Regions from separate parts of the Mesorhizobium sp. B2-4-17 genome, predicted to be linked through region 2. Evidence: predicted binding sites of a transcription regulator. Region 2 holds the regulator's gene; each other region holds the start of a gene.
What was found. The regulator LexA, encoded in region 2, represses DNA repair genes until DNA is damaged. The targets are predictions, from matches to a motif close to TGTTCNNNNTGTGTTCNG.
Positions count from the first base shown of each region.

Region 1: FJ548_RS13290 (metallopeptidase family protein) is a predicted target of LexA. The motif match lies at 8,795-8,812, and genes of this name have one in related genera.
Region 3: parE (DNA topoisomerase IV subunit B) is a predicted target of LexA. The motif match lies at 7,203-7,220, and genes of this name have one in related genera.

Region 1 covers NZ_VFUX01000014.1:75,079-85,741, forward strand. The annotation lists gene FJ548_RS13235 (GNAT family N-acetyltransferase) at 1-218, shown strand, start outside; gene FJ548_RS13240 (helix-turn-helix domain-containing protein) at 309-623, shown strand; gene FJ548_RS13245 (SRPBCC family protein) at 620-1,066, shown strand; gene FJ548_RS13250 (SRPBCC domain-containing protein) at 1,109-1,600, shown strand; gene FJ548_RS13255 (DUF72 domain-containing protein) at 1,668-2,414, shown strand; gene FJ548_RS13260 (FAD-binding oxidoreductase) at 2,673-3,839, opposite strand; gene FJ548_RS13265 (ATP-binding protein) at 3,878-5,479, opposite strand; gene FJ548_RS13270 (response regulator transcription factor) at 5,470-6,162, opposite strand; gene FJ548_RS13275 (DUF4153 domain-containing protein) at 6,166-6,705, opposite strand; gene FJ548_RS13280 (CoA ester lyase) at 7,001-7,897, shown strand; gene FJ548_RS13285 (DUF1737 domain-containing protein) at 7,931-8,137, shown strand; gene FJ548_RS13290 (metallopeptidase family protein) at 8,231-8,653, opposite strand; gene FJ548_RS30415 (hypothetical protein) at 8,836-9,879, shown strand; gene FJ548_RS13300 (DUF6504 family protein) at 9,821-10,663, shown strand, end outside.
Region 2 covers NZ_VFUX01000006.1:74,630-85,292, reverse strand. The annotation lists gene FJ548_RS06860 (AMP-binding protein) at 1-851, shown strand, start outside; gene kynA (tryptophan 2,3-dioxygenase) at 848-1,684, shown strand; gene kynU (kynureninase) at 1,743-2,990, opposite strand; gene FJ548_RS06845 (ABC transporter permease) at 3,027-3,950, opposite strand; gene FJ548_RS06840 (ABC transporter ATP-binding protein) at 3,956-4,735, opposite strand; gene FJ548_RS06835 (ABC transporter substrate-binding protein) at 4,794-5,774, opposite strand; gene FJ548_RS06830 (GntR family transcriptional regulator) at 5,926-6,699, shown strand; gene lexA (transcriptional repressor LexA) at 7,095-7,832, shown strand; gene FJ548_RS06820 (ComEC/Rec2 family competence protein) at 7,826-10,288, opposite strand; gene gltX (glutamate--tRNA ligase) at 10,391-10,663, shown strand, end outside.
Region 3 covers NZ_VFUX01000042.1:27,890-38,552, reverse strand. The annotation lists gene FJ548_RS26490 (type II secretion system F family protein) at 1-711, opposite strand, end outside; gene FJ548_RS26485 (type II secretion system F family protein) at 713-1,678, opposite strand; gene FJ548_RS26480 (CpaF family protein) at 1,683-3,104, opposite strand; gene FJ548_RS26475 (response regulator/pilus assembly protein) at 3,101-4,315, opposite strand; gene FJ548_RS26470 (hypothetical protein) at 4,383-4,652, opposite strand; gene FJ548_RS26465 (type II and III secretion system protein family protein) at 4,657-6,096, opposite strand; gene cpaB (Flp pilus assembly protein CpaB) at 6,127-7,053, opposite strand; gene parE (DNA topoisomerase IV subunit B) at 7,291-9,345, shown strand; gene FJ548_RS26450 (FUSC family protein) at 9,391-10,663, shown strand, end outside.

The sequences.
Region 1 (10,663 bases), on a different contig from region 2:
TGACGGACTTTTCCTGGGTCTGCTACATCTCCGATCTCGCCGTCTCGCCAGCCGCGCAAGGGCTTGGCGTCGGCAAGGGCCTGATGGACGAGGCGCGGCGACAGCTCGGACCCTGCGTCGCCATCAGCCTGGTTTCCGTGCCCGACGCCGCCGGCTTCTACGAGCGCATCGGCATGAAACGCATGCCGGACGCCTTCTGGTTCTCCCGCGAACGCTGATTTTTCTCCTGTGACCGCATCTGGCCGGCAAAGACGCACGATCTTGCCGCTTGACATGCAACCAAATGGTTGCATATTAAAGCCATGAGCATGGATGCCGTCTTTCGCGCCCTGGCCGACCCAACACGCCGGCAATTGCTTGACAGCCTCCATGCCAGGAACGGGCAGACGCTGAACGCGCTGTGCGCGGAGATGGACATGACACGCCAGGCGGTGACCAAGCATCTGACGGTCCTTGAGGAGGCAAACCTCGTCACCACCATCCGCAAGGGTCGTGAGAAGGAGCATTACCTCAACCCGGTTCCGATCAACGAGATCGCCGAACGCTGGATCGGCAAATTCGAGCGGGGACGGCTGACCGCCCTCAGCGACTTGAAGAAACGCCTTGAAAGGGACGAACCATGAGCACCGCCTTCGTTTATGTGACCTACATCCGCACCACGCCCGAGAAGCTGTGGGAAGCGCTGACCGATCCGGAATTCAACCGGCAGTTCTTCCTCTGCTCCTATCAGGAGAGCGATTGGAAAGTGGGCTCCAGCTGGAAGCTGATCTTTCCCGACGGTCGCGTCGCCGACAGCGGCGAGATCCTCGAGATCGACCCGCCGCGGCGCCTCGTCATCAAATGGCGCAATGAATGGATGCCAGAGGTGAAGGAGGACGGCTACACGCGCTGCACCTTCACCATCGAGCAGGACGGCGAATTGATGAAGCTTGCCGTCACTCACGAGGCCGATGGGCCACACAGACTGATCGGCAATGTCGCCAAGGGGTGGCCGCTGGTGCTGGCGAGCCTCAAGAGCCTGCTCGAGACCGGCAAGGGTTTTGAGCGCCCGCCATCCAAGGCGTGAAGGATCATTTCACTGCCGAAACAAACTTGTTCGGAGGCTTCCATGATGCGCGTTCCCTCAGTGCAGAGCATGACCAATGGCGAAACGATCATGGCATCCGCCGAGATCGAAGCGTCTGCGGAACGCATCTTCCGCGCGCTGGTCAGCAGGGAGGTCGAGCAATGGTGGGGATCCGCCGGCACCTACCGGATGGTCGATTGGTCAGCCGACCTTCGCGTCGGCGGCCGCTGGACGGTTGTCGTCCGCAGGTCTGACGGCAGCGACCTGCCGGCCGGCGGCGAATTCCTGGAGATCGAAGCGCCGCGCCGGATCGTGCAGACGCGAGCTTACGCATGGGACCATCCCACGCTTGGCCGGCGGCAAACCACGGTCGCCTGGCTGCTGCAGCCTGTCGCCGCCGGCACGCGGCTCACCATTTGCCACGGCGGTTTCGCCGGCTTGGCGGAAGCCGCCGCCGAGCATGCCGATGGCTGGGCGCGGGTGCTCACCTGGCTGGCGGGATATTTTGACTCGCAAGGGCGTGCGGCTGCTTAAAATAGCGCGCGCCGCAGCGATACGGTTCTGCCTTGACCTTCACGTCAGTCGAGCCACATCACCAGGCATGACAAACCGCAGAACGTTCATAGGCACGGCGGGCTGGGGAATTTCCACGCCATACAAGGATGATTTCCCGCAGTCCGGTTCCCGTCTCGTGCGCTATGCCACGCGGCTGCCCATCGTCGAAATCGACACCTCCTTCTACAAGCCGCACCGTCGCGAGACCTATGAACGCTGGGCGCGTTCGGTGCCCGGGGATTTTCGCTTTGCCGTCAAGACACCCAAGGCCGTTACGCATGAGCGCCGCCTTGTCGGTTGCAACGATCCCCTGGAAAGCTTTCTCGAACAGGTCGAAGGTCTCGGCGAGAAATTGAGTGTGCTTCTGGTCCAGTTGCCGCCGAGCCTTCCGTTCGAGGCGGACATCGCGCAGGGTTTTTTTGACCTGCTGCGCAGCCGGACCGAGGTCAGGCTGACCTGCGAGCCGCGCCATCCCAGCTGGTTCGATGCCGAGGCGGAAGCGCTTCTGGCCGACCGCCGCATCGCGCGTGTCGCCGCCGACCCGGCCTCTGTGCCGGAAGCCGCGGTGCCTGGCGGATGGTCGGGCCTTGCCTATTTCCGCTGGCACGGCGTGCCGCGTGTCTATTATTCGGACTACGATGCCGAGAGCCTCGACCGGATCAGCCGGCAGATTGATGAAGCAGCCGCTTCCGGGGCGGAAGTCTGGTGTATTTTCGACAACACAGCCCAAGGGCATGCCCTTGGCAATGCCATCGCTGTCGACGAGATGATCTGTCCAGCGTCGCCATGCTAGAGCGAAGCAAGGAGCAAAGCGACGCGGCGCAGACCTCAGGATCCATGCCGCGACGTTGGAATTTCACGGCGGTGCAGAATTTTTACCGGCAATGCGCCCCGATCGGTGCGCCTTTTCATTCTGCGCCGTTGGAGCCCACGGCAACAGTCACGGCATGGATTCCAGGGTCTCCGCGACGTCGCTTCGCTCCTGCTCCGCCCTGGAATGACGAAGAACCTGAGACGTCTTGGCAAATCCCGAACATCGTCCCGTATTGCCTCAGATCACATTCAATTCCCGGAAGGGGCGCCCTTCGGCGACACGCTCGTATCCGAACGCCGAGCAATCGATCGTCCGGTAGCCGCCATGCACGATCAGCTCGGCCAGCGCCTTGCCGACCGCCGGCGCCTGCTGCAAGCCGTGGCCGGAAAAACCGTTGGCGAAGAGGAAATTCCGCACCTCAGGGTGCGGACCGATGACCGCGTTCTGGTCGAGCGTGTTATAGTCGTAGTGGCCGGCCCAGGCGCGGGTCGGCTTGATCGCCTCGAAGGCCGGGATGCGGGTCGCCAGCACCGGCCAGATCACCTCTTCGAACAGCGGCCAGTCGACCTCGAAATCGCCGGGATCGGCAGGGCCGTCGCCCTCTTCCGGTTCGGCGCCGCCGGTGAGATAGACCGAGCCTTCCGGCCTGACATAGATGCCGGAGGGATCGACCAGCAGCGGCATGTCGGCATATTTCTCGCGCGCCTCGAAGACGAAGACATTGCGCTTGCGCGGCTCGACCGGCAGCGCGAGCCCGGCAAGGGCGGCGACCTTGCCGGCATTCGGCCCGGCGGCGTTGACGACAATGCCGGCCTCCAGCGTCTCGCCATCGTCGAGGCTCACGCCGGTAACCTGATTGCCTTGCCGGACGATGCCGGTGACATCAGCCGTGATGAAATCGATTTTCTTGTCCCGCAGCGCCTTGCGAAACAGCATCAGCATCGCATGCGCGTCGAACCAGCCCTCGCCGGACCGGCCATAGGCGCCGGCGGTGATGCCTTCTGCCGACAGCCAGGGGAAACGACGCGTCAGCTGGCCGGCATCCTCGAAAAGGATATCGGCGCCTTCGGCGACCTGCGCCTCGTGGTTGGCCTTGAGGATCGGCAGTCCCGCCTCGCCGGCAAGGATGAGGTAGCCGCCTTCGCGGAAACCGATATCGGCATCGGAACCAAAAGCCTCCTTCAGCCGCCGGAACAGCTGCAGCGTGAATTGCGACAGGCGGATGTTTTCCGGAATCGAGAATTGCTGACGGATCGAGGCCATGGATAGCGTCGTCGCGGCATGGGAGAATTGCGGATCGCGTTCGATCAGCGCGATCGAGCCGGAAAACCCTTCCTCACGCAGATAGTAGGCGATCGAGGACCCGACGATGGCCCCGCCGATGATGACGATGTCGTAGCGCACGCTTTATGCCCTTTCCGAGTCGAGCCGCGATCGAGGAGCTAGGCGGCAGGCAAGACAATCTCGAAGCGCGTGCCGCGCTCGCTGTCAACCAGCCGGATCATACCATCATGCGCTTTCAGGAGGGCCAGCACGATGCCGAGCCCCATGCCGGTGCCACCGGACTCACGCCGCGTGGTGAAGAACGGCTCGAAGATGCGCGCCCGGTTGCTCGGTGAGATGCCGGCGCCGTCGTCGCCGACCAGCACCGTGGCCTTGCCGCCGGCGCTTGCGGCGATGATCGAAACCAGCGTCGCGCCGTGCCTTGCGGAATTGTCGATGAGATTGCCTAGCACGATTGCCGCGTTCTCGGCCGATATGCGCAAGGTCAGATCGCCGCCCGCCTCGACGCGAACCGCCAGCCTGGTGTCGACGGGAAGCAGCGCCAGCGCCGACCTGACCGAGGTGCTCTCGCCGCTGGGCGCGAGATTTTCGGCGCGCGCCAGGTCGAGCAGGCGCCGGACCAGCAGGTTGAGCCGCCCGGCATCGGTGACGATGTTGCCGGAGAAGCGCCGCCGCTCGTCATCGTCCATGGCCGAGCCGGAATCGCGCAGCAGCTCGGCCGCGCCCTGGATCGCCGTCAGCGGCGATTTGAGCTCGTGCGAGACATGGGTGGCGAAGGTCTGGATGCTGTCGGAGCGCGCCTGCAGCTTTTCCGCCATGTCGAGGAAAGCGGCGGAAAGCTCGGCCATTTCGTAGGTGCCGTGATGGTCGAGCGGCCGGATCGCGTCGCGCTCGCCGGCGGCGATCCGCTGGGTGCGGTCGATCAGCGCATAGATCGGTCGGCTGACGGTGCGCAGGAACACCAGGCCGATCAGCAGCGTGCCGCCGAGGATGGCGATGGCCGCCAACGTCACCTTGCCGCGCTCGCCGTAGAGATGCTTGACGATGTTGTTGGGCGTCCGCGAGACATAGACCACGCCGGCGACGTGGCCGTCGACGGCCACGGGCAAAGCGACGAAGACGCGCACCCTGGTGCCGCGGCTGACCGAATAGAGCGGCGGCGCCGGCTGGTCGGAAATGCGCAGCCGGAGCGCGCTGGCATAGCGGCCGTCAAGCGCGGCGCGCACCTCCTGGACCTCGGCCAGCGACTGCCCGACCTCGTCGCGCCCGGCGATGACGACACCTCGGGGATCGAGCAGCCGGAAGCCGGCCAGCGTGGTTTTCTGCGTGGCGTCGAGAATGCCGGACAGGCGCGTGCCGATCGCGGCGAAGGCGGGATCGGCGGTCGCTTGCACTGCCGCCGGCCGTGTCGGAAGCACATAATCCGAAGCGAGATCGAGGCGCGGCTCGACCGGCCGGTATGGCCCGTCGGAATTGGGGTCCCGGCTCGCGCTTCCACCAGCCTGCGGCATCGGCGCGCCGAGATTGTCCGGTAGAATGCCGGCGTCGCGCACCTCCTGCGCATAGATGGCGGCGATGGCAGCCCCTTGCGCGATCAGCTCCGCCTCGGTCTGGCGGATCAGCTGGTTTTCATAAAGGCGGAAGAAGAACAGGCCGACCAGCGGCAAGGCCATCACCAGGATCAGGATGGCAACGACGACGGTGGCAAGGCGCGGCCGCCATTTGCGGCCCATCCATTTGCGCGAAGCCGTCAGCCGCATCGGCCGAGCCGGAAGCCGACGCCGTGCACGGTCTCGATGACTTCGGGGCAACCCAACGCCGCCAGCTTGGCGCGGATGTTGCGGATATGGCTGTCGACGGTGCGGTCGGCGACATGGATCTTGCCGGCATAGGCACTGGCCATCACCGCGTCGCGGTCGAGCACATGCGTCGGCCGCGTCAGAAACCCTTTCAGGATCGAGAACTCGATGCCGGTCAGGGCGAGCGGCTTGCCGTCGAAGCTGGCGCTGTGACTGGCCGGCGCCAAGGCGAGCTTGCCATGGGCGAACTGCCTGTCGTCGACCGGTTCGGGCGCCGCCGGGCGGGCGCGGCGCAGGATGACGTTGACGCGGGCGACCAGCTCGCGTGGGCTGAACGGCTTTGTCACATAGTCGTCACCGCCCATTTCCAGGCCAAGGATGCGGTCTATTTCTTCGTCGCGCGCGGACAGGAACAGCACCGGCACATCGGAGGTGTGGCGCAGCCGCCGGCAGACCTCCAGCCCGTCCATTTCCGGCATGCCGATGTCGAGCACGACAAGGTCGGGCGGGCGCCGCTCGATCGCCTGCAGGGCGGCGGCGCCGTCTGAAACGGCAGCCGTCTTCATGCCGGCCTTTTCCAGCGCGAAGCATATCACTTCGCGGATATGCGGGTCGTCGTCGGCGACGAGGATGTGATGCGGCATGGATCAGCGTCCCGGCGGGGAAGGTTCGGAAACGGAGGGAATCACAGGCAAGGCCCTGCTGTCGAGATAGAAGAGCAGCCGCCAGTCGCGAAAGCTCCAGGCGCGCCAGTTTTCCAGGGCGGTGCGGTACCATCCCTCGTCGACGCCACGCAGTCTGGCAAGTTCGCGTGTAGCGCCGGCTCCAGGCGTCCTGCCCTGATGATCGAGGAAGCGATCGAGCGCCGGAAACGCGCCCGGACCGAGCGAGCCCAGATACCAGCCGTCGAGGGGGATGCCTTGTCCGGTCATTTCTTGGGAATGGTCGACATTGTAATTGGCGATCGTTGCCGCGAAATCGATGAAGCAGCAGGCATAAAGCGTCGCCGATAGCGTCAGAAGATTGGCGGACGAGAGCCATTCATTGGATTTTCCGAGCGCGATGCGGACGATGATCAGGGCAAGCCCGGCCGCCACCAGCCCCATCCAGACGAGGCCGCGATAGGCCAGCACGACGACGCCCAAGCGGCTGCCATGGCCCGGCGCGGCGGTGAACGGTGGCGTCACGGTCTGATCTTCCCGAGAACTTGCAGCCGGGCTGTCGGCGGGCGTTTGCGGATGAAAGGAATGAGGATCGCCGCAGGCCGCGCGCGTGGCGGGTCGACCAGCCACCAGCCATCGCTGCGCAGCCGGTAAGGCAGGGACCACGGGAGTTTGACTGGCTTATGCATGCCGCCTGTCTGGCAGGTCGGTCGGGAGGCGGCAGGGCGGATCCGAGGAGATTTTCGGCAATCGCGTGCAGTTTCCGTGCAGGACATATGGCGGCTTGCCTCGACCAGTCGCAACCGGCATAGATCGGATCATGACGACCAAACCCTATCGCCCGCGCCGCTCGGTGCTCTACGTCCCGGCCTCCAACGACAAGGCGCTGGCCAAGATCGAGCAGCTTTCCTGCGATGCTGTCATCATCGACCTTGAGGATGCCGTCGCCCCGGCCGACAAGACCGCCGCCCGCGACAGGCTGGCCGGTATTTTCGCCAACCATCCGGAGGCCGGCACCGGTGGCCGGCGCCGCGAGATGATCGTGCGCGTCAATGCGCTTTCCAGCGAATGGGGCACAGACGATCTGATGGCCATGGCGAAGGCGGAGCCGGATGGCATTCTGCTGCCCAAGGTCGACACGCCGCGCGACGTGCTCGAGGTCGGCGATGTGCTGGACGACAATTTCGCCCCCGACAGCGTGAAACTATGGGCGATGATCGAAACCCCCAAGGCCATGCTCAACCTCGGCGCCATCGCCGAGCTTGGCCGCGACCCCGGCTCGCGGCTGGCTTGTTTCGTTGCCGGAACGAATGATCTGATCAAGGACACCGGCGTGCTGGCGACGCCCGACCGCCGCTATCTCGTGCCATGGCTGATGCAGATGCTGCTGGCGGCGCGGGCCGGTGGCCTCGACATGCTTGACGGGGTGTTCAACGATTTTCGCGACGCGGAAACCTTCGCTCGGGAATGCGGGGAAGCAGCCGCCATGGGGTTCGACGGCAAGACGCTGATCCATCCGGCGCAGATCGAGGCGGCGAACCGCGCCTTTGCGCCATCCGCCGCGGCGATGGCCGAGGCCCGCGCGGTGAAGGACGCCTTCGCGCTTGCCGAAAATGCCGGCAAGGGCGTGATCGCGCTGGACGGCAGGATGATCGAGCGGCTGCATCTGGCGCAGGCCGAAAAACTGCTGGCGAAGGCCGCCGCCATCGGCGCATGATCCGGCTAAGCTGTTCACGACAGGACCTGAACTATGAAACTCTACCGCTTTCTGACTGCCCCGGACGACGCCAGCTTCTGCCACAAGGTGACGGCGGCGCTGAACAAGGGCTGGCACCTGTTCGGCTCGCCGACCTACGCCTATGACAAGAAAGCCAAGACGATGCGCTGCGGCCAGGCGGTGGTGAAGGATGTCGACGGCCAGGAATACGGCCCGGACACCAAGCTCAGCGATTGGTAGGAAAAGCCTGGGTCCCTCACTCTCCTCGTCATCCTAGGGCGGAGCAAGGAGCGCAGCGACGCGGCGCAGACCCTAGGATGACGAAAGCGTTGGTTACTCCGCAGCTTCCTCGATCCGCTCCATGTCATCGTCCGACAGGCCGAAATGGTGGCCGATCTCGTGGATCAGCACGTGGGTGACGATGTCGCCCAGCGTTTCCTCGTTTTCGGCCCAGTAGTCGAGCATGGCGCGGCGATAGAGCGTGATGCGATTCGGGCCTTCGCCGGTCTGCGGGTTCCAACGCTCGGCGATGCCGCGCCCCTCGAACAGGCCGAGCAGGTCGAACGGCGTTTCCAGCGACAAATCGTCCATAATCTCGTCGGTCGGGAACTCGGCGATCTGGATGACGATCTCGCCGGTCAGCTTGCGAAATTCCTCCGGCAGATGGGCGTAGGACTCCAGCGCCAGGAACTCCAATTCCTCCATCGAGGGCGAGAACTGGTCGTGCCAGGTGCGGGTCTTGTAGATGCGGGCCATGCTTTATCCTTTGATCCCGGCATATAGGCTTTCGCACCGGTAGAGGCAAATCGAGCGGCCGCCGCGCCCGCATCACGCGGATTGGAAGGAATAAATTCCTTCTGACTCTGCTTGACTCTTCCGGTCGCCTCTGGAATCTATGGGAACATAACAGGAACAATTGTGAGTGGAAGCTGACCGTCATGGCGATGAACGCCGTGGCGCGGGAGACTGTTTTTGCCCTGCGCCGCCAGATCGCGAAGATCGAGGGAACGCTGCCCGAGCGCCTTCAGGCGCCGGTCGCGGCGCCCCTTGGGGCTGACGCCAGCGCTGATGCCCCGTCCAACGCCGATCTCACCATCGTCCGGCGCGGCAAGGCCGCGGCGTTGCCGGATGCCTTTCTGCCCATTGGTGTCGAGCGCCTCGATGCCGCCCTGAGCGGCGGCCTGCCGAAAGCCGCGCTGAGTGAAATCCATGGCCTGGAAACCCGCGATGCCGGGGCTGTCGCCGGCTTCGCCCTATCGCTCACCAGCCTGATCCTCAAGCAGGCGCAAGGGCTGCCGGTGCTGTGGATCGGCACCACGGAAATCTTTCGCGAGGCGGGCTTTCCCTATGCCAGGGGGCTTCATGCCTCGTTCGGCATCGAGCCCGGGCAATTGCTGTTTTCCGAGGCGCCGAGGCTTCTCGATGCGCTGTGGGTCGCCGAGGAGGCCGCAAGGATGACGGCGCTCGCCGCCGTCATCCTCGAAATTCGCGGCAACCCGCAGCGGCTGGACCTGACCGCGACGCGCCGGCTGCATGCCAGGGCGATAAGTGCCGGCCGGCCGGTGTTCCTGCTGCGGCAGGCGGCCGAGCCCGAACCGACGGCGGCACCTGTTCGTCTGATCGTCTCGTCGGCGCCAGCCGTGCCGCGCGCCACGGTCGCCGGGCCGCTCGCCGGCTCGATCGGCCGCCCCGCCTTCACCATCACCATCGGCAAGAGCCGCACGGCCCTGCCTGGACAATTCACACTGGAGTGGAACCCCGATGAACGCGTATTCGACGAAAGATGGGGCGAAGAAAGACGGGTCCGGCAACACCGGACAGAGAATCCTGTCCCTGTGGTTTCCCTATCTCGCGGCCGAAAGGATCCTGCGGCAGCGTCTGGGGCGGTCCTGGCGTTCCCGCCCGTCGGATCACCCACCACTCGTGATCAGCCATCGCCAGGGGAACGCGCAGCGCATCTCGGCCCTCGACGAGCGGGCTGAGGCGCTGCACCTGAAGCGCGACATGGGGATTGCCGATGCGCGCGCCATGCATCCGTCGATCGACATCGTCGAAGCCGATCCGGAGGCCGATCGCCGCCTGCTCGAAGGCCTTGCCGACTGGTGCGACCGCTACACCCCGCTGGTGGCGCTGGACGGGGCGGACGGCCTGTTTCTCGACGTCACCGGCTGCACCCATCTGTTCGGCGGCGAACGCGCCATGCTGGATGACATCCTGTCGCGCTTCTTCCATCAGGGTTTCGATGTCCGCGCCGGCCTTGCCCCGACACCGGGGGCGGCCTGGGCGGCGGCACGGTTCTGCGGCGACCGCATCGTCGATGGCGGCGAGGAGGAAGCGCTGCTCGCGCCCTTGCCGCTCGCCGCATTGCGCATAGCGCCGGAAATCCGCGCCAGCCTGGAAAGTGTGGGCCTGCGCACGGCGGGCGCCGTCATGGCCGCGCCGCGCGCGCCGCTTGCCCGCCGCTTCGGCGCCTCGCTGCTCCTGCGGCTCGACCAGGCGCTTGGCCGCCTCGACGAGGCGGTCTCGCCGCGCCTGCCCGTCGCGCCGCTTTCGGTCGAACGGCATCTCGCCGAGCCGGTCACCCTGACCGAGGACATCGAACGGCTGGTGGGACTGCTGGCGACGACCCTGAAGGCCGATCTCGAGCGCCGTGGCGAGGGCGCTCGCTCGCTGGCCCTGCTGCTCTTCCGCGTCGACGGCGCCGTCAGCCGCATCGCCTTGGGCACCTCGCGGCCGCTGCGCGAACCCATGCTGATCCAGAAACTG
Region 2 (10,663 bases):
CCCTGCGCTTCGGTGCCGTGGCCACGCTGCTGGAACAGGCGACGCCGCCCAACATGATCCACATCATCGAGACCTACAAAGCGACCATTTCCTTCACCGCGCCGACCGCCTACCGCGCAATGCTGAAGGCGATGGATGAAGGCGCCGACCTGTCATCGCTGCGCGTCGCCGTTTCGGCCGGCGAGACATTGCCGGCCCCGGTCTTCGAAGAGTGGACGAAAAAAACCGGCAAGCCGATCCTCGACGGCATTGGCGCCACCGAAATGCTGCACATCTTCATCTCCAACCGCTTTGACGACATGAAGCCCGCGTCGACAGGCAAGCCTGTGGTCGGCTACGAAGCGCGCATTGTCGACGACGAGATGCGCGACGTGCCGCGTGGCCAACCCGGACGCCTGGCGGTGCGCGGACCGACCGGCTGCCGCTACATGGCCGATGACCGGCAGAAGGACTATGTGCGCGACGGCTGGAACTTGACCGGCGACACCTTCACCCAGGATGAGGACGGCTTCTTCCACTTCGCGGCGCGCTCCGACGACATGATCGTCAGCGCCGGCTACAACATCGCCGGGCCCGAGGTCGAGGCGGCGCTGCTGGCGCATCCCGATGTCGCCGAATGTGCAGTGATCGGCGCCGAGGATCCAGAACGCGGCCAGATCGTCGAGGCGCATGTCGTGCTGGTGCAAGGCGTTGCGCCCGATGCATTGACCATCAAGCGCCTGCAGGACCACGTCAAGGCAACCATCGCCCCCTACAAATATCCGCGCTCGGTGAAATTCATCGCCGCCCTGCCCAAGACCCAGACCGGCAAGATCCAGCGCTTCCGGTTGCGCATGGAGAAAATCAATTGAGCGAGCCCTACGATCCGGCGTCCGAAGGCGCACAGATGTCGTTCAAGGAGCGCATGTCCTACAGCGACTATCTGCATCTGGAAAAAGTCCTCGACGCGCAGGCACCGCTGTCGTCGGCGCATGACGAGATGCTGTTCATCATCCAGCACCAGACATCGGAACTCTGGATGAAGCTCGCGCTGCACGAGATCGGTGCCGCGATCCGCTCCATTCGGGCTGACCGGCTTGAGCCGAGCTTCAAGATGCTGTCGCGCGTCGCACGCATTTTCGAGCAGTTGAATAATGCCTGGGACGTGCTGCGCACGATGACGCCCAGCGAATACACCGAGTTCCGCAACGCGCTCGGCCAATCCTCGGGCTTCCAGTCCTGGCAATACCGCGCCATCGAGTTCATGGCCGGCAACCGTAACCTCGCAATGCTCGGCCCGCACAAGCACCGGCCGGACCTCAGCCAAAAGCTGGAGGCGATCCTGGCCGAGCCATCACTCTACGACGAAGCGCTGCTGCTTCTGGCGCGCAACGGGTTCGACATTGGTGCCGATGCCAGGCGCACGAATTGGCGTGAAACCCGTACCGAGAACGAAGAAGTCCTCGTCGCCTGGCAGACCGTCTACCGCGATCCGCAGCGCTACTGGATGTTCTATGAACTGGCCGAGAAACTGGTTGACTTCGAAGACTATTTCCGTCGCTGGCGCTTCAATCACGTCACCACAGTCGAACGTATCATCGGCATGAAGCGCGGCACCGGCGGCACGTCAGGCGCCTCCTATCTCAAGAAAATGCTCGAGGTCGTCCTGTTTCCGGAACTCTGGACCGTCCGCACCCGGCTCTGACGAGCGCCTTTGCTTCGTAAATGTCGTCGCCCGCTGAACGCTTTCGGGCAACAGCCACTCAGGTCACGGCGGTCTTGACGGCAAAACGCGCTTCTTGCCAGGCGCCGGTGCGCAGGATGTCTTCCAGCACCTCCACCGCCTGCCAAACGTCCCTGTAGCCGACATAGAGCGGCGTGAAGCCGAAGCGGATCGTCGACGGCGCGCGGAAATCGCCAATCACGCCGCGCTCGATCAAGGCCCGCATTACCTGATAGCCTTGCGGGTGGATGAACGATACCTGGCTGCCGCGCGCGTTGCCGTCTCGCGGGCTTTCGAGCTCAAGGCCGTAGGCGCCGCATCTGGTCTCGACGAGCTCAATGAACAGGTCGGTCAGCGCGATGCCCTTTTGGCGCACCACCGCCATGTCTACGTCGTCCCAAAGATCCAGTGCCCCCTTCAGCGCCCGCATCGAAAGCACAGGCTGCGTACCACACAAGAACCGGCGGATGCCGGTGCCTACCTCATAGCCCTGTTCGAAGGCGAAAGGCCTTGCATGCCCCCACCAGCCGCTCAGCGGCTGCCGGACATCGCCGTGATGACGTTTTGCGGCGTAGATGAAGGCCGGCGCGCCCGGACCGCCATTGAGATATTTATAGGTACAGCCGATGGCGAAATCAGCGTTCGCGCTGTCGAGTTCGACCGGTAAGGCCCCGGCTGTGTGGCAGAGATCCCAGACGATCAGCGCGCCAGCCTGATGGGCCTTGCGCGTCAGCGCGGCCATGTCACGCAACTGCCCGGATTTGTAATTGACGTGGTTGACCAGGATGACGGCGACGCGTTCGTCGATGAGGTCCTCGATATCAGGCGCGTCGACCCCTTCGAGCCGCAGCACCGTACCCGGCCGTGTCGATGCGACACCTTCGGCCATATAGAGGTCGGTTGGGAAACTGTCGCCTTCGGCGACGATTACCGACCGGTCCGGCCGCATGCCAAGCGCGGCATGCAGCACCTTGTAGATGTTGATCGAGGTCGTATCGCAGACCACCGTCTGGCTGGCCGCGGCGCCGATCAGGCGTCCGAGCTGGTCGCCAAGGACGACCGGCATTTCGAACCAGCCGGCGGTGTTCCAGGCACGGATCAGATCCTGCGCCCATTCCTGGGTCGCGGCCTTCTGCAGCTCGTTGAAGACGGCGGGAGCCGCCGCGCCTAGCGAATTGCCGTCGAGATAGATAACCCCGTCCGGCAAGATGAACCGGTCGCGCATGGCACGCAGCGGATCCGCCGCATCCATGGCTTCGACTGCTGCGAGATCGAGCGTTGCACGCATGATTTCAGACATTCCCTGGTTTGTTCACGCTCTAATTTATTCACGAATGGCTTCGCGAGCCGGCGCGGATCCCCGGCTGCGCTTGAGGCTGGGCAAGGCCAGCATGGCGAGCACGAACAAGCCGGTGGCAAGCTTCAGGTCAGGCGGCGGCATGCCGGCGGCGAGGCAGAACGACACCAGCTGATAGTAGATGATCGCGCCGGCGAAAGGCGCCAGCAGCTGACGCCAGACCGTCTGCTTGCCGATAACCGCCTCGCCGATCATCAGCGCGGCAAGCCCGTTGATGAGAATCCCCAGTCCCATATTGACGTCGGCAAATCCCTGCGACTGCACCATCAGCGCGCCGCTTGACGCCGAAAACGCGCTCGCCAGCCCGACACCGCCTATGGTCGCCGCCCAGACATTGATGCCTTGAGCCTCGGCCATGTCCGGGTTGGCGCCCACCGCGCGCACCGCGGTCCCCTTCTCGGTCCTGAAGAACATGTAGAGCGCCAGGAAGACGAGGAGCGCGAGAAGGCCGGCGACAACGATCTTGCTGGCCGGAAAACCAGGCCGCGCGAACGGCACCCAGTCGAACACGGTGGGCGAGCCGAAGACGGAGAGATTGGACTTGCCCATGATGCGCAGGTTGATGCTGTAGAGCATCGTCATCATCAGGATACCCGCAAGAAGCGTGTGGATGCGGAAGCGCAGATGGATGAAGGCGGTACAGCAACCCGCCACAAAGCCCGCTGCGACGGCGACCGCGATGGCTGTCAGCGGCGATGCACCGGCTGCAAGAAGCACGCCACAGACGCAGCCGCCCAGCGGAAAGGCGCCCTCGCTGGTCAGATCCGGAAAATTCAGCATGCGAAACGGGATCATGATCCCGAGCACGACAAAGGCCAGGATCAGGCTCTGCGCCAGTGTGACCGGGATGATCGCGACGAAGCTCGTCAGAACGTCCTGGATAAAGCTCATGGTGATCAGCTCGCCAGCAACATGCGATCGGTCTTGACGGAAAAATGGCCGATCAGATCTGCAACCGTGACCGCCGATTTCTCCTCGCCGGTGACTTCCAGCCTGACCCGGCCCGCGTCGAGCATGATCACCCGGCTGCCATGGTCGACGGCATGTTGCATATTGTGGGTCACCATCAGCGTGGTCAGTTTCAGCGCATTGACGGCGCGCACCGTCGCCTGCATGACGATTTCGGCCGTGCGCGGGTCGAGCGCTGCCGTATGCTCGTCGAGCAGCAGCAGGTCCGGCGATCCGCCAACCGCCATGATCAGCGACAGCGACTGCCTCTGCCCGCCCGAAAGCAGGTCGACGCGTGTGTCCAGGCGGTTTTCAAGGCCGAGACCCAGTATGGACAAGCGCTCCTTGTAGGACGCAAGCCGGGTGGCGTTCAGCCCTTGCCGCAAGCCGCGTTTGTGGCCGCGAAGGTCAGCCAACAACATGTTCTCCGCCACGGTCATGCTGGCGGCTGTGCCGCGCATCGGATCCTGGAAGACGCGCGCCAATTTTGCCGCGCGCTTGTGCACCGGCATGTTTGTCACATCGGTGCCGTTGATCAGGATCCTGCCGGAATCGAGGATGAGAGCTCCGGAAATGGCGTTGAGCATGCTGCTCTTGCCGGCCCCATTGGAGCCGATGACGATACCGAACTCGCCCGTGGCCAACGACAGGTTGAGGCCGTCCAGCGCGACCTTCTCGTCGGCCTGGCCCTTGTAGAACACTTTGCGCGCGGATCGGATCTCGAGCATCGTTCCTCCCACAACTGAAGGGTGACGGCGCCGACGCCGTCACCGCTGCAGCCCAACGTCAGTCGACGATGCAGCCGCAATCGGCCATCGAAGCGGGTATCTCGATGCCGAACGCGGCCATCGCCTTGCGGGAGATCGTTGCCATGTGGTCCTTGTAAGCCGGGCGCGACGGCGCGATCGTCTTCGGATCCTTGCCCTTAAGGATTTCGGCGGCGATGTTGCCGGCATTGACGCCAACCTGCGTGTAGTTGACCGCGAAGCTTGCCGGTACGGTGCCGTTGCGGACCGCGCTGTCATCGGAGTTGACGACCGGGATTCCAGCCTGACGAGCGGCTGCGGAGACAGCGGCGATCGCCGGCTGGATCAGGTTCGAGGCCGGGCCGTAGATCACGTCGGCCTTGCCGGCGAGCGAAGCGATGCGTTGCTGAATGTCATTGACGTTGTCGATGCCGACCTCCACGACCTCGAAGCCGGCCGCGGGTGCCGCCGCCTTGATCTTTTCGATCAGGGCAACGTCATTGGCTTCGCCTGGATTGTAGGGCACGCCAAAGCGCTTGGCGTTCGGCAGCAGCTTCTTGGTGAAGGCCATCACCGCGGCGACATCCTGCAGATCGCTGGCGCCGGTCATGCCTTCGTCTCCGGAGTCCCATGACGGCACCAGCTTGGCCGCGACCGGATCGGTGACCGCGGCAAAGACGATCGGAATGTCGGACCCTGCGAGCGCCTTCTTGGCGATCTGCGAGACCGGCGTGGTGATGGTGTAAATCAGCTTGGGCTGCTCTGCCTGCAGCTTGGCGATCATCTGCGGCACCAGCGATGCGTCGAAATTGGTATGGCTCTCGGTGTAGACGACGTCCTTGCCCTCGACGAAGCCGTTGTCCGTCAGCGCCTTCTTGAAACCGGCTATGGCGGCATTCAACTGAGGATGCTCTCCGAAATTGGCTATGCCGATACGAATCTGATCAGCCGCGGCGCTGCCGGCGCTGACCATCAAGGCGCCTGCCAGGGCCAATCCTGACAGCCATTTCGACTTCAACATCATTTCCTCCCAGATTTGATTAGCGCCGCTTAAAGACGGCACATCAGGCGATCATGGTCAGTCCGCCGGTCCATGTCAAACATTATATATAATTCTTGCCATGCACCGCCATGATATATAATTTTCCGAGCCTGACGATGGACGGACTGCGATGCAGGATCAGAATAGTTCCACAAAGACGGAGGCGGCCTATCAGCTGCTGCGGCGCGATATTCTGACGACGCGCCTCATGCCGGGTGCGCCGCTCAAGTTGAGTGCGCTGCGCGGCACATATGGCGTCGGCTGGACGCCGCTGCGTGAAGCATTGTCTCGGCTTGAAGCCGAGCGCCTTGTCACTGCCATCAGCAATCGCGGCTTTGCCGTCGCTCCCGTGTCGCGGGCCGAACTCGAGGACCTGGCGCGCGCGCGGATGGTTGTCGAGATGCCCCTGTTCCTGGAATCGATGGAAAAAGGCGACAGGCAATGGGAAGATGCCGTTGTCACCGCTCATTACCGGCTCTCTCGCTGCAAGACCGCGGTTGACGACCCCTCGGATGCGGCCGTCGATCAATGGGACGAAAGCCACGAGGCCTTTCACGCGGCGCTGCTGAGTGCTGCGACGTCCAACTGGCTGCTGCGATTCCGCTCGACGATCGCGGATCAGCTGCGGCGACATCATCGTTTTCTCGGCCTGGCGCCGACTTTGCGGGCAGCGGCCGGCCTCAAGCATGGCTATGGAGAGGCCATGGACGCACTGCGCGAGGCGATCGCGATCGAGCATCACACCGCGATCATGGAGGCGGCGCTCGATCGTGATGTCGAGCGGGCAAAGGCATTGATGACGGCGCATATCGGCTACACGCTGCACGTCTATGTTCACAGCGAAGACAGCAGCGCCAACAACTACACCGCACGCGCCGGCAGCCTGAAAGCGGTTTCCGGATGATTTCGGCGCTTCCGCGCCGTCCGACGCTTACACACGGATCCATCCCCCAAGCGAGCTGGCGAACGTTGGCGTTTTGGTTTCGTTTCGTTCCGCTGGGATGACACTGGGCGACTCCATAAATCCGCCCCGTGCGCCTTTCAAACGACTGAAGCCAAACCTCAACAAGGGGTGGGCCACAGGCCATTAACCAAAACGATTTCAATGCGTGTGTCCGGGGCAGAAATCGTCGGTAAGCGTCGGTTGCCGTTTGTTGCCGGCGGCAAAAATTTCGAACCCCTTAACAAATTCACTAAACTTTAAACGGTTGCGGAACACAACTGGAACAGATAGTGTTTGTTCTGGGTTTGTTTTTCGATTCCGATTCAGACCCTTCGTTCAATGCCTTGGGGGCCGCCATGCTGACGCGCAAGCAACATGAACTGCTGATGTTCATTCATGAACGGCTCAAGGAAAGCGGCATCCCGCCTTCCTTCGACGAGATGAAAGAGGCTCTTGATCTTGCCTCCAAGTCGGGGATCCACCGCCTGATCACGGCGCTGGAGGAACGTGGCTTTATTCGGAGACTGCCCAACAGGGCGCGCGCACTGGAGGTGCTGCGGTTGCCGGATTCGATCGCGCCCGGCCTCAACGCGGCAAAAAAATTTTCGCCAAGTGTCATCCAGGGCAGCCTCGGTCAGGGCAACCTTGGTCGCCAGATCAAGCCGGCGCCGTCGCGCTTGCCCGCGGCCGGCAATGACGACGATGCGGTTCCCGCGGTCTCGATCCCGGTGATGGGCCGTATCGCCGCCGGTGTGCCGATCGATGCCATCCAGCATCAGACGCATTCCATCTCGGTCCCGCCTGACATGATCATGGGCGGCGAGCACTATGCGCTGGAGGTCAAGGGCGACTCGATGATCGAGGCCGGGATCTTCGATGGCGACACGGTCATCATCCGCAACGCCGATACAGCGAGCCCGGGCGAGATCGTCGTGGCGCTGGTCGACGAAGAGGAAGCGACCCTGAAACGGTTCCGCCGCAAGGGAGCTTCGATTGCCCTTGAAGCCGCCAACCCGGCCTACGAGACCCGCATTTTCGGGCCGGACAGGGTCAAGGTGCAAGGCAAACTCGTCGGGCTGATCAGGCGCTACTGAGCAGGCACTGGCGCGCTGGTATTGTCAGGCTTTTTATAGGGCGGCAGGCCCCTCGCCTCGCGCGAGAATTTGCGCTGTTCATGCCAGGGACGGTATGGCCTGTCGACGGCGAAGCTGACGATTGGTGGGCCAGTCGCCGATTGGCGGTCGAAGAAGACCGCAGCACTCCCTTTGCGAGCGAGTTGCCGTTTGGTGACGACGAGAACCAGCGGGTTATGGCAGGCGTCATAGCCAGTCGCGTCGTTGACGACGATCACGTCGGCGAAACCGCAGGCTTTCCAGGTATCCTTGCGGTCTTCGACATGCGCGATAATCGCTCCGGACGGGTGCCTGGCGAGGCAGACGCCGTCGGTGCAGTAGAACGGTGCCCCCGGCGGCAGGTTTACGGCATCGGCAATGGCGAACTGCCCGTCTGTCTTGTTGAACACCTCCGGCACGACGATGCTTTCGGATACCAATGCACGTTTCCAGTTGTCGACGGTGAATTCGTTCGGGCGTGCCCGGCTGACCGCGAGTTCGCCACCGCCGATCGGCACCGCGACCAGCCGGGCATCTTCCGAGATCAGCACATCGGGCGTGCGCGTATCCGACACAGTCAACAGGCCGGCAAGCGCGAACGGGAGTGCGGCGAGCCGCAGCCATGTCGTCGCCATCGTCGCGATGACCAGGGCGACCGTCACCAGCAGCACGGATTGCTGGGAAATCAGCCCGACCGCATCGACAGGAGAGCGTTCCGATATCCACGCCGATATGGCGATCATTGCCGTCAGGCCCTTGCCCATCAGGTAAAGGGATGGCGCATCCAAGCCGAACGGCATGAGCAACGCGCTGGCGACGGCCAGGAACATCACGACCGAAACGATCGGCATGACGGCCAGATTGGCGAACAAGCTGAGCGGCGATACACGCTGGAAATGCCAAATGGCAAACAGCGCCGTGGCGCTGCCGGCAATAATGGATGTCATTGCCACGCCTCCTGTGAGCGCGACGAGTTTGCCCATGAGAAAACCGGCCGGTGTTCGTCTGGGCGGAGGCGTTCTGATCTTCCTCGCGCGATAATCCGCCCAACCGGCATAGGCGCCGACCAGGGCAGCGGTCGCGGCGAACGACATCTGGAAACTCGGTCCGACCACTTCATGCGGCGAGACCAGGATAACGGCGACCGCCGAGATCGCCAGATTGCGCATGGTCAGAGCCGCGCGATCGAACAGAACCGCGATCAGCATCACCGCCAGCATGATGAAGCTGCGTTCGGCGGCAACGACGATGCCCGAAATGACGAGATAGGCAGCGATCGAGAACAGCGCTGCGGCGGCCGCGTATTTCTTCACCGGCCTTCGTGCGGAAGAATCTGGAAACAGCGCGAAGGCGCCGCGCAGCAGACCCATGACCGTGCCGGCGACCAGCGCCATATGCAGTCCGGAAATGGATATGATGTGATAGATGCCGGTTCGCCGCATCGCCTCGTTGATTTCGTCGGGAATGCCGGCGCGCACGCCGACGATCAGTGCCGCTGCGATCTCGCCCTCGGCGCCGCCGACGATACCTGTGATGCGGCCAGCGATGGATTGGCGGGCATTTTCCACCGCAGAGGACAGGCGAGCCGAAAGCGGCATGTCATCGTCCTCGGCTGTGACAATCCTGGGATTGCCGAGAAAAAACCCGCTGCCGCCGATGCCGGCGAAATAGCTGTCGAAGGAGAAATCATAGCTGTCCGGCCGCACCGGACCGGTCGGCGGCAAGAGTTTGGCATAGCCTGATATCAACGAGCCGGCGGTCAATTCCCGCGGTATCTTGCGTGCCGAAAGCCGGACCCTTTCCGGCGCATAGCGCAGTTTCGGCCGGGCGGTGGACGTCACGTCAATGGTCAGCCGGATGCGGCCGGTCTCCATCCGATCGAGCGAGACGACGCGACCCGTCACTTCAGTCGAAATCTCCGAGCCCAGCATTCGTGTTCCGGCCCGCCATGTTTCGACCTTCGCCGCGAGCAGGCCCAGCGCGCACAGCAGCATCGCCGTGAAACACAGATGGGTTTTTGGCCAGGAACGCGACGCAAGCGCACAGAGCGCCGTCAGCACGACGACCGCTACAGGCTTGGCAAAATCAGGCTCCGCCGCCAGCGAATAGTAGCCGATCGCTCCGGCGGCCAGACAGACCGGCACCAGCAGAAAGGCGATGCCCCGGTCAAGTTCCAGTTCCGCCGCCTTGGCCACGCCATGGCGCAGGCGAGGCAATGATGTCAGGCCGAATTGCCGGCGCACGCGCGCAATCCTGCCTGCGGCAGGCGATAGACTTGGTGCAGGGATATCCGCCTGCGGCGGCCGGGTGCCCGGCGCGGGCACGAGGGGCGTAGGTGATGGCAACGGGATAGCCGGATGCGTTGCAAACAAGGACCGTTCGCTGACGCCAGCAACAGCGTCCTCGCCCTGATCCGAGCCCCGGCCTCGTCCAGCCATCGGGTCTGCCCCTTGCACCCCTGTCGCCCTATGGTACATGAACCCGCGACGCGCGAAAGTCCGCGCAACCCAACCCCGCTTCAGATGGTTTCCAAGAATTTCATGTCCGACAAGGTCGTCACCCGTTTTGCCCCCTCGCCCACCGGCTATCTGCACATCGGCGGCGCCCGCACGGCGCTGTTCAACTGGCTCTATGCCAAACACACTGGCGGTACGATGCTGCTGCGCATCGAGGACACCGATCGCGAGCGTTCGACCGATGCGGCGACGGCCGCCATCCTGGACGGACTCTCCTGGCTCGGTCTTGGCTGGGACGGCGACGCTGTCTCCCAATTCGAGCGCGCGCCGCGGCATCGCGAGGTGGCCGAGGAACTC
Region 3 (10,663 bases), on a different contig from region 2:
GAGCGCCTTCAGCGCGTCGTCGAGGCTGCGGCCGGCCCTCAATTCCAGCGACACCAGCTGCAGATTCTGGCTGAGCGCGGGATAGGTCTTGGCGAGTTCCTTCGAAACGCGCTCGACGCCCGCCTCCATGCTCATGCCCGCATCCGAGCAGACGATCAACAGGTCCATGAAGTCAGGAAAGCCGTTGCGGTATTCGCGCATCTTCTCCCGCACTTTCTGGCTCAGCACCAGGCCGGGCAGGAAGTAGCCAGCCACGCCCGTCAGGATGACGAACGCCCAGCGGCTGGCCATCGTCGCGTCGGCGCTGGCCATCCAGCGGTTGATCACAAAGGCTCCCGTCGCGGCACCCACCAGTGCCGCGAAGCGAATGAGGAAGAACATGCCGACGGCGCGCGGCTCCATGTAGCCCGCCTGGATCAGCTTCATGCGCAGCCGGGCAACATTTTCCGGATCGCTCTTGGCGTAGAATTCCTGTGCCCGTTTCACCGCCTTCTCGCGCACGACGCCGGCGTTCTTCTTCTGCACCGGCTCGGGCTTCGCGGCCGCGCGACTGTCGTCAACCTTGAGGCGGCGCTTCACGTCATTGCGATCACCCTTGGCAACCACCATCGGCCAGGCGACCGCGACAACACCCACGGCCAGAAGCGCAACGGCCACCGGGATCAAGGAGGTCGGCGCAAGCGAGGCCAGGAATTCGATGAAACCGCGCATGTCAGAACCTGAAATTCGACATCTTGAACATGATCAGATTGCCCAGCATCAGCCAGGTAACCGACCCGCCAAGCATGTACCAGGTTTTCGGCACCCCCCAGACGTCCCTGTAGAACCCCGGCATCAACGCCATGATGGCGGCAAACAAAAGCGCCGGTATCGCCGTCAGGATGTAGGCGGACAGGCGGCCTTCGGTCGAAATGGCGCGCACCTTGCGTCGCAGCTTGCCGCGCTCGCGTATTGTCAACGACAGGCCGTCGAGGATTTCACGCAGATTGCCGCCCGAACTGGACTGGATCGAGACGGCGGTGACGAACAGCGGCAGGTCTTCGTGCCCCACGCGATCGAACAGGTTGTTCAACGCCGAAACCAGATCGGAGCCGTAGGTCACCTCATCAGCAACGACACCGAACTCGGTGCCGATCGGATCGGGCATCTCGCGCGACACCATGGCGATGGCCACCGGCACCGGATGGCCGGCCTTGAGGCCACGCGTGATCAGCTCCAGCGCCTCCGGCAGCTGCATGCCGAAACGTTTGTGCCGCCGTTTACGCATGAAGCGCATCGCGACCACCGGCAGCAGAGGCGCCAGCACGAAGAACAGGATGAGCCCCATGAGCGGCGGCAACCCATACCAGATGGCGACCAGGGCCGCGGCCATCGCCACGCCGCAGGTGATCGTCAGGAATTTCGACAGCGGCATAATCATGCCCGACTGTGTGCGCAGGGCACGGAATCGGTCCGGCGAGAACAGCGACGTGCCGGCATCGAGGCCGCGCTCCTTGCGCAGCTGGATCAGCACCTGTTCCTGGCTGATCTTGTTTTCCTGCAGCTTCATGCGCCGGTTGATGGCGGCGCGCTTGTCGCTGCGGCCAGCGTAAAGAAGATAGCAGGCCTCAGCGATCAGGATGCCGGTCAGTGCGGCTCCGGCATAGACGACGTAGATCGCGCTGAATCCGTCGAACACCTGGCTACTCCTGCGGCCGGCCGGGTTCGAAATAGCGTCCGGGAAATTCGATGCCCATGGCGCGCAGGTCCTCGAGGAAGCGCGGCCGGATGCCGGTCGCTTCGAAATAGCCGAGAATTCCGCCGTCGGCATCCATGCCGGTGCGCACGAAGCGGAAGATCTCCTGCATCTGGATGACGTCGCCTTCCATGCCGGTCACTTCCGCAACGCTTGTCACCTTGCGCTTGCCGTCGGAAAGCCGGGTCAACTGCACGATGATATCGATGGCGCTGGCGATCTGACTGCGGATCGACTGGACCGTCATCGGCATGCCGGTCATGCCCAGCATCTGTTCGAGGCGCGAAATGGCATCGCGCGGCGTGTTGGCATGGATTGTCGCCATCGATCCTTCATGGCCGGTGTTCATCGCCTGCAACATGTCGAACGCCTCCTCGCCGCGGCACTCGCCGAGGATGACGCGGTCAGGACGCATGCGCAGCGCGTTTTTGACGAGATCGCGTTGCTTCAGTTCGCCATGGCCCTCGATGTTGGCAGGTCGCGTCTCCATGCGAGCGACATGCGGCTGCTGCAGCTGAAGCTCGGCGGCATCCTCGATGGTGATCAGCCGCTCGTCTTCCGGGATGAAGGCCGACAGTGCATTGAGCATCGTTGTCTTGCCGGTGCCGGTGCCGCCGGAAATGATCGTCGTCTTGCGGGCATGGACCGCCGCGGCCAGCACTTCGGCCATGTTCTGTGTGATGGCGCCGAATTCGACCAGCTTGTGCAGGCCAAGCTTGTTCTTGGAGAATTTGCGGATCGACACCAGCGGCCCGTCGACGCCAACCGGGCGGATGGCAGCGTTGAAACGCGACCCATCCAGCATGCGGGCATCGACCATCGGCTGCGATTCGTCGACGCGACGGCCGACGGCCGCGACGATCTTGTTAATGATTCTAAGCAGATGCGCCTCATCCTTGAACGGAATGTGCACCTGCTGCAGCTTGCCCTTCTTCTCGACGAAACAGTTCTGGTGGCCGTTGATCAGGATGTCGTTGATGTCGGGATCCTTGAGCAGCGGCTCCAGCGGGCCCAGGCCAACCATCTCGTCGACGATGTCGTCGACCAGCGCGTCAAGTTCGGCGGTGTTGATCGCCATCCGCTCCTGGCGGGTTTTTTCCGACACGAAATCATGCACCTGCCGCCGCATTTCCTCCTTCGGCAAGCGCTCCAGGGCGACAAGGTTGATTTCCTCGAGCAGCATCCGATGAATGCGTATGCGGGCATCGAGCACCCTGTTGGCGTTCTTTGCCGGGGCGACCTCGGGTTTTACCGGTAAAGCTTTTCGGCTTGTCGGGATCACCACCGCGTGATGCGCGACCGGCGTTGTTTCGGACGAACGCTGCGGCCGCGCATCGCGGTTCTGCAGGGTGGAAAAACGGCTGGTCATCCGGCCCTCCTCTTCAAAAGGCCCCTGCCGAGACCGAAGAGCGACTTCGACTTGCTGGCGGTCGCGACTGCCTCCTCCGGCAGGATGATCTTCTTCAAGTCATTGACAACGTTGGCATTGGCGTCAATCTCGTGCAACGGCACGCCACGGTCGACCGCCTCGCGCACCAGCCGGTAGTTGTTGGCGATGCCGCCGACGAAATGCTCGCCGAGGATTTCCTGGACATCCGCCTGCTTGATGCCATTGTCGAACATCTTCTGCTCGAAGCGATTGACGATGACGTTGGGCTTCACCTCCTTGCCGGCGGTCTCGTAGACGGCCTGGATCAGTCTTTGCGTGTGGCGCAGGCACGGCACCGTCATTTCGGCGACGATGTAGAGCTTGTTGGAGCCGAGCAGCACCGTTTCCGTCCACGGAAACCAGGTGCGCGGCATGTCAATGACGACATTGTCGAAATAGGCCGAAACGAGGTCCAGCATGCGCACCACGACATCGGTCTTGAAGGAACGCATCTCCGATGGGTGCGTCGGCGCCGCCAGCACGCAAAGTCCGCTGGCGTGTTTCGAGAGCATCACGTCGAGGAGTTGCCGGTCGAGGCGTTCGGGCTGGTTCTCGATCTCGGTGATGTCGAAACGCGGCTCGAGGTCGAGATATTCCGCGCAGGCGCCCTGCTGGAAATTGAGGTCGACCACGCAGGTCGAGGCGCCGCGCGTCACCGAGTGATGCAGCTGGAACGCCGTCTGCAGCGCCAACGTCGTGGTGCCGACACCGCCCGCGGCCGGCATGAAGGTGTAGATCTGCGACTCGGTGTTTTCCTCGCGCCCCGGCCCTTGCAGGGCCCGCACGACCGATCGCACCAGGTCGGCCGTGGTGATCGGCTTGACGAGAAAGTCCGCGACCTTGAGCTGCACCAGGATGCGGACGGCGGCGGCGTTGAACTCCTGGGTGACGACGACCACCGGGGCCTTGCCCTCCAGCCTGCGCATGACGCGCTGCAGCGATTCGATCTCCTCCAGCTTCGCCGCGTCCATATCGACGATGATGGCGCCGAAGTCGGTTTCCTGGATCTCGCCGCGCAGTTCGGTGACATTCTTTTCCACCGTCGAGAGCTGGATGACCTCGGAGGCGGCGAATGCGGTGCGTGTGTCCTGCACGAAGGTGCTGTCCGTCGATACGAGCAGGATCTTCTTGGTCTTGATGCCGTTTGCCATTCTCGCCGCCTGTGAAGTCGATCGCCGCCTGGATCAGTTGCCCGCCTGAATCAGTTGCCCGCCTGAATCAGTCACTTGTGCTTGTCTGCGCCGTCTTCGCGCCAGCCGCCTGATCGGATGTGACGGGCGCGGCATCACCGCGCTTGGCCGGCACGAGGAGTCTGGTGTTCTGGACACCGTACTTCCACGGATCGACCATCTGCATGACCGTGTTGCCGGCCTGCGCTTCGCCGGCGCCTGTCGTCGGACCTTCGCTGCGCACATAGTCGTCGCTGGTGCAGCCGGCGGCGATGCCGGCAAGAAGCAACGCGATGCTTGCTCTCAGGATCACACGCATGGCTTCAATCCTTCGGCAGGTCGAGGAAATGACCGACCGTGGTGGCCGTCCGCGCGGCGCTGCCATCGGCCAACGCCAGCGCACGGCCGTTGTTCGCCCCCTTCACCTCCTCGGTGTTGTTGAGAAAGTAGTCGACGTTGCTGGCCGGTTGAGTGCCGTCCGTCGGCCCGGCCATCTTCTTCGACGGATCGACGGGCTTGACCAGGTAGGGCGTGACGATGATGACGAGGTCTGTCTCGCGCCGCTGATACGATTTAGACGAGAACAGCGGTCCGAGCACCGGCATCTTGCCGAGGCCTGGAATGCGCGAGGTGGTGATGTCGTTCTGCGACTGCAGCAGTCCCGCGATCATGAAGCTCTGGCCGTTCTTCAGGTCGACCGACGTCTTGGCGCGGCGAACGATGAAACCGGGCACCGAAATGTTGCCGATATTGTAGGAGGCCGACGCATCGATGGAGGATACTTCCGGCGCGATGTCGAGGCTCACCAGCCCGTCCTTGAGCACGGTCGGCGTGAAGTCGAGGCTGACGCCGTATTTCTTGTAGCTGACCGAGATCTTGCCATTGTCCTCCGAAACCGGGATCGGAAATTCGCCGCCGGCCAGGAAGCTCGCCGTCTCGCCGGACCGGGCAATAAGGTTTGGTTCCGCGAGGCGTCGAGCAAGGCCGCGCTCTTCCAGGGCCTTGATGGCGATGTCGATCGAGACGCCGTTGGACAGCAGCCGGCCGATGGCTTCACCGGTTCCTGCCGCCGGCACCGCCCCGGGGTCAAGCGAAACATCGCGTCCACCAAAGCCGTAGGCAAAGTTGGCGCTGTATTTGGCGCCGAGATCCTGGCCTGCCTGGCGGTTGATCTCGACGAAGCGGACGTTGAGCTGGACCTGCTGCGACGATGAGATGTTGACCGAATTGATCACTTCTTCCTTGCCGGAGAAGCGGGTGGCGATCTTGTTTGCCTTTTCGGCGGCAACCGCGTCATCCGCCTCGCCCGACAGCACGACACGGCCATTGGCCGAGCCGACCTTGATCTTGGCATCCGGCACGCTGGCGCGGATCGTGCTCGCCAGCTGGTCGGTGTCGAGCGTCACCTCGATGTCGATGGTGCCGACCAGCTGCTTCTTGTCGTCGAACAGCGCGATACCGGTGGTGCCGAGATTGTTGCCGAGCACATAGAAAGACTTGTCGGTCAGTGGATTGACGTTGGCGATCTCCGGATCACCGATCACGATCTGGTAGAAGGCAGCACTCGTCATGATCGTCTTGGGCTTGCCCTTGGCGACCTTGATCGATGCATTCCTGGTCGACGAGACGTAGACGACATCGTTGTCCGCCCTGGCGGCGCCGGGTAAAGCGAGCACTCCGCTCGCGGCCAGCGAGGCGACCATCGCCAAGGCGCGCACGAAGTGCCGCCGAGCCGTCATTCGATATAGCGTACGCATCAACATTGTCCCGTCCCGTCCGGTCCCCACCGGCCTTTATTTCTGGTCCCGCGAAGGAACCTGATATTCTTCGGCCTGTGTGCCGCGTGTGACGATGACCGTCTTGAATGTCGGCTTCTCAGGCTCCTTGGCCACCGCGTCGAACAGCGAGCCGGCCGCCGCCTCGGTCTTGGACGCCACCGATCCGCCGAAGGAGGAAATGGTGGTGACGCCGCCATTGCCGTCACCGCCTTCGCTGGCCGACCGCAGCGACAGCGACAACGTGCCGACGGTGCGGGCAAGCGCCACTTTTTGCGCGCCATCGGTCGTCACCTGGATGGTCACGGAATTGGCCACCTGCGGCGTCGTCTGACGCTCGTCGGCGCCCTGGCCGACGCTGAGCACCTTGGCATCGGCGACGACGATTTCGGAGGTGACGGTCGAACCTGCAGCCCCTTGGGCATTCTTGGCCACTTCCTGGATTGCGCCGGTATCGCGTGTCAGCACGACATCGACCCGGTCGCCCGGCGTGACGAAGCCACCGACGCCGGCGATCTCGTCGGTCCGGATGGTGACCGCCCGCATTCCGGGCGCAAGCATGTTGGAGAGCGTCGCACGGCCGTTTGGTCCCGACAGCTTGGCCAGCAGCACCGGCTCGTTGACCTCGATCGGTGACAGCACCACGCGGCCGCCTTCGCCGAGCAATCCGTCGACGGTGGCAAAGGCGCCCTGCGGCAGGGAATCCTGCGGCCACGGAATTTCGCTGAGCTTGGCGCGGTCGATCTCCATGCCGTAACGCAACGGCGCGTTCGCCACGACGATGGTCTTGAATTCGATCCTGGGCGTGGCTGGAGCGGCGATCGATGCCGTCTTTTCCCCGGCATCAGCCTTGGCCTGGCTCTTGACCCAGAAATCCGCGGCAAAGATCGAGATCGCGCCGAAAACGGCGGCGATGCCGATCATCGTTATGGCCTTGCCCTTCACACCGAAACCCCTGATGCCCGCAGTTTCTTGTTATGTTGGGCTCACGCTAGGCGGCATTGTTAAAGAATCAGGTATCCCGCACGGCCGCATTTGATCTATTTCCGGCCGCTTGGTTATCGAATGGTTTTAGGATAAGAGGGGCCAGACCCCCGAACGTAACAGGAACCTCCATCGCTTGGCGCTGAAAAGCGTGGCAGTATCGACGGGTGATTCGCAGCATCGGACTCTATGGCAGGCATGGACGAAAACAACGATCTCTTCGCCAATATGGACAAGCAGCCGCAGCCGGTTCGGGCGTCCGCGCGCCCGGCGGATCCGCTGGTGCAGGCGGCAAAACGCCCGGCGGCGTCCAAGGACGGCAGCGAGGGCTACAGCGCCGCCGATATCGAGGTGCTGGAAGGTCTGGAGCCGGTGCGTCGTCGGCCAGGCATGTATATTGGCGGCACCGACGACAAGGCCATGCACCACCTGTTCGCCGAAGTCATCGACAACTCAATGGACGAGGCGGTTGCCGGCCACGCCACCTTCATCGATGTCGAACTCTCGGCCGATGGCTTTCTCACCGTCACCGACAATGGCCGCGGCATCCCGGTCGACCCGCACCCGAAATACAAGAAGCCCGCGCTCGAAGTGATCATGACGACGCTGCATTCGGGCGGCAAGTTCGACTCGAAGGTCTATGAGACGTCAGGCGGCCTGCATGGCGTCGGCGTTTCCGTCGTCAACGCGCTGTCGGACCATCTCGAGGTCGAGGTCGCGCGTGGCCGGCAGCTCTACCGCCAGCGCTTTTCGCGCGGCATTCCGGTGAGTGGCCTTGAGCATCTCGGTGAAGTGCACAACCGGCGCGGCACCAGGATCCGCTTCCATCCCGACGAGCAGATCTTCGGCAAGGGCGCGGCGTTCGAACCGGCGCGGCTCTACCGCATGACGCGTTCGAAAGCCTATTTGTTTGGCGGTGTAGAGATCCGCTGGACCTGTGACCCCTCGCTGATCAAGGAAAAGGATCAGACGCCGGCCAAGGCGGAATTCCATTTCCCTGGCGGCCTCAAGGACTACCTCAAGGCGTCGCTCGGCGACGAATTTCAGGTGACGCGGGAAATCTTCTCTGGCAAGAGCGACAGGCAAGGAGGCCATGGCTCGCTCGAATGGGCGGTGACCTGGTTCGGCGGCGACGGCTTCATCAATTCCTACTGCAACACCATCCCTACCGGCGAAGGCGGCACCCACGAGGCCGGCTTCCGTAACGTGCTGACGCGCGGCCTGCGCGCCTATGCCGATCTTGTCGGTAACAAACGCGCCTCGATCGTCACCTCGGAAGACGTGATGATCTCGGCGGCGGGCATGCTTTCGGTGTTCATCCGCGAACCGGAATTCGTTGGCCAGACCAAGGACAGGCTGGCGACGATCGAGGCGATCCGGATCGTCGAGACCGCGATCCGCGATCCCTTCGACCATTGGCTGGCCGACAATCCGCAGGAAGCCTCGAAGCTGCTCGAATGGGTGATCGCTCGCGCCGACGAGCGCGTACGCCGCCGCCAGGAAAAGGAAGTGTCGCGCAAGAGCGCGGTGCGCAAGCTGCGGCTGCCGGGCAAACTCGCCGACTGCACGCAGAACGCCGCCGCCGGTGCGGAACTCTTCATCGTCGAAGGCGATTCCGCCGGTGGCTCGGCCAAGCAGGCGCGCGACCGGGCCAGCCAGGCAGTGCTGCCGTTGCGCGGCAAGATCCTCAACGTCGCCAGCGCCGGCAATGACAAGCTGGCCGCCAACCAGCAGATATCGGACCTGATCCAAGCGCTCGGCTGCGGCACGCGCTCCAAGTATCGCGACGAGGATTTGCGCTACGACCGCGTCATCATCATGACCGACGCCGACGTCGACGGCGCCCACATCGCCTCTCTGCTGATCACCTTCTTCTATCAGGAGATGCCGGCGCTGGTGCGTGGCGGTCACCTCTATCTGGCGGTGCCGCCGCTTTACTCGATCAGGCAAGGTGGCAAGGTGGCCTATGCCCGCAACGACGCGCACAAGGACGAGCTCCTGCGCACTGAATTCACCGGACGCGGCAAGGTCGAGCTCGGCCGTTTCAAGGGCCTGGGTGAAATGATGGCCTCGCAGCTCAAGGACACCACCATGGATCCGAGGAAGCGCACGCTTCTGCGGGTCGATGTGATCGATGCCGAGGCGGCGACCAAGGACGCGGTCGACGCGCTGATGGGCACCAAGCCGGAGGCTCGCTTCCGCTTCATCCAGGAACGTGCCGAATTCGCCGAAACGGAAGTGCTGGATATCTGAGCGCCCCCTGCTCTACCTTGTCCGTGCGGGTACGGAGTCGAACATGTGATCGGGGCGCGGCTGAAAGATTATCTCGGGACACGGTTCGCCGACCTGACGCGACCCACGCGCTCGGACTGGATCTTCGCCCTTAGAACCGTTTCGGCCGGCCTGATCGCGCTGCTGGCCGCCTACGCCCTCAAGCTCGACCATCCGCAGTGGGCGATGATGACGGTGTTCATCGTTGCCCAGCCGGTCGCGGGCATGGTGCTGGCCAAAGGCTTCTACCGCCTGCTCGGCACATTGGCGGGCGGATTAGCGGCAATCGCCATCACCACGGTCTTCGGCTCCAATCCGTGGCTGCTGGTGACCGTGCTTGCCGTCTGGATCGGCATCAGCACCTTCGTCTCGTCGCTGCTGCGCAATCCCGAGGCCTATGGCGCGGCGCTTGCCGGCTACACCGCGATGATCATTGGCCTGCCGGCTTTCGGCCAACCCCATCTCGTGGTCGATCTGGCGGTCGCACGCTGCGCTGAAATCGTGCTGGGCATAGTCTGCGCCGGCGTGACCAGCCGGCTGATCCTGCCGAAGCTGGCGGGCGATGCCATCATCGAAAGGCTGAAGCGCTCCATTCTCGACCTTGCCATTTATGCGGGCGGTGCATTTTCCGGCCGCGACAGCGCGGTCTTGGCCGATCTTCACCGAAAGCTGATCGCCGAAGCGGAGATACTTGGTGAAATGCGCGTCTATGCAAGGCTGGAGGCGCCGAGCCTGGCGACCCGCGCGCATCCGGTCCGGCGCACCATCGGCCAGCTTCTGTCCGCTCTGTCGGCCGCGCGCGCACTGCATGCCCATGCCGCGCCAAAGAACGCGGCGCTCATTCCCGTGCGCGCCGACCTGCATACCCTGGTCAGGGAACTCGCAGGCAAACCAGGCGCTCTCGAGGACACCACGCCGTGGGTGGTGCGGCTCGATACCATCGCCGCCAAGGCACGGCAGATGCCGGACATGCCGGATGGGCAAGGTGATGAGAGGCTCGGCACCATCACTCGCCTGACCATCGCCGCCGATTTCGCGGAAGCCTTGAAGCAGGTGCTGCGCGGCCTCGACGCGTTGCGTGCGCCAGCCCCGCGCGCCGCCCGTGTGCGCAAGCAGCCGGCGCTGGTGGTACACCGCGACTACCATGCGGCCTCGCGCAACGCTGTGCGCGCGGCACTCGCCACCTTGCTGGTCGCGGCCTTCTGGCTGACGACGAAATGGTCGGAAGCCGCGGGCACGGTCATCCTGGTCTCCGTCGTCTCCAGCCTGTTCGCCGCCCGCCCCGATCCCGTGCAAGTGG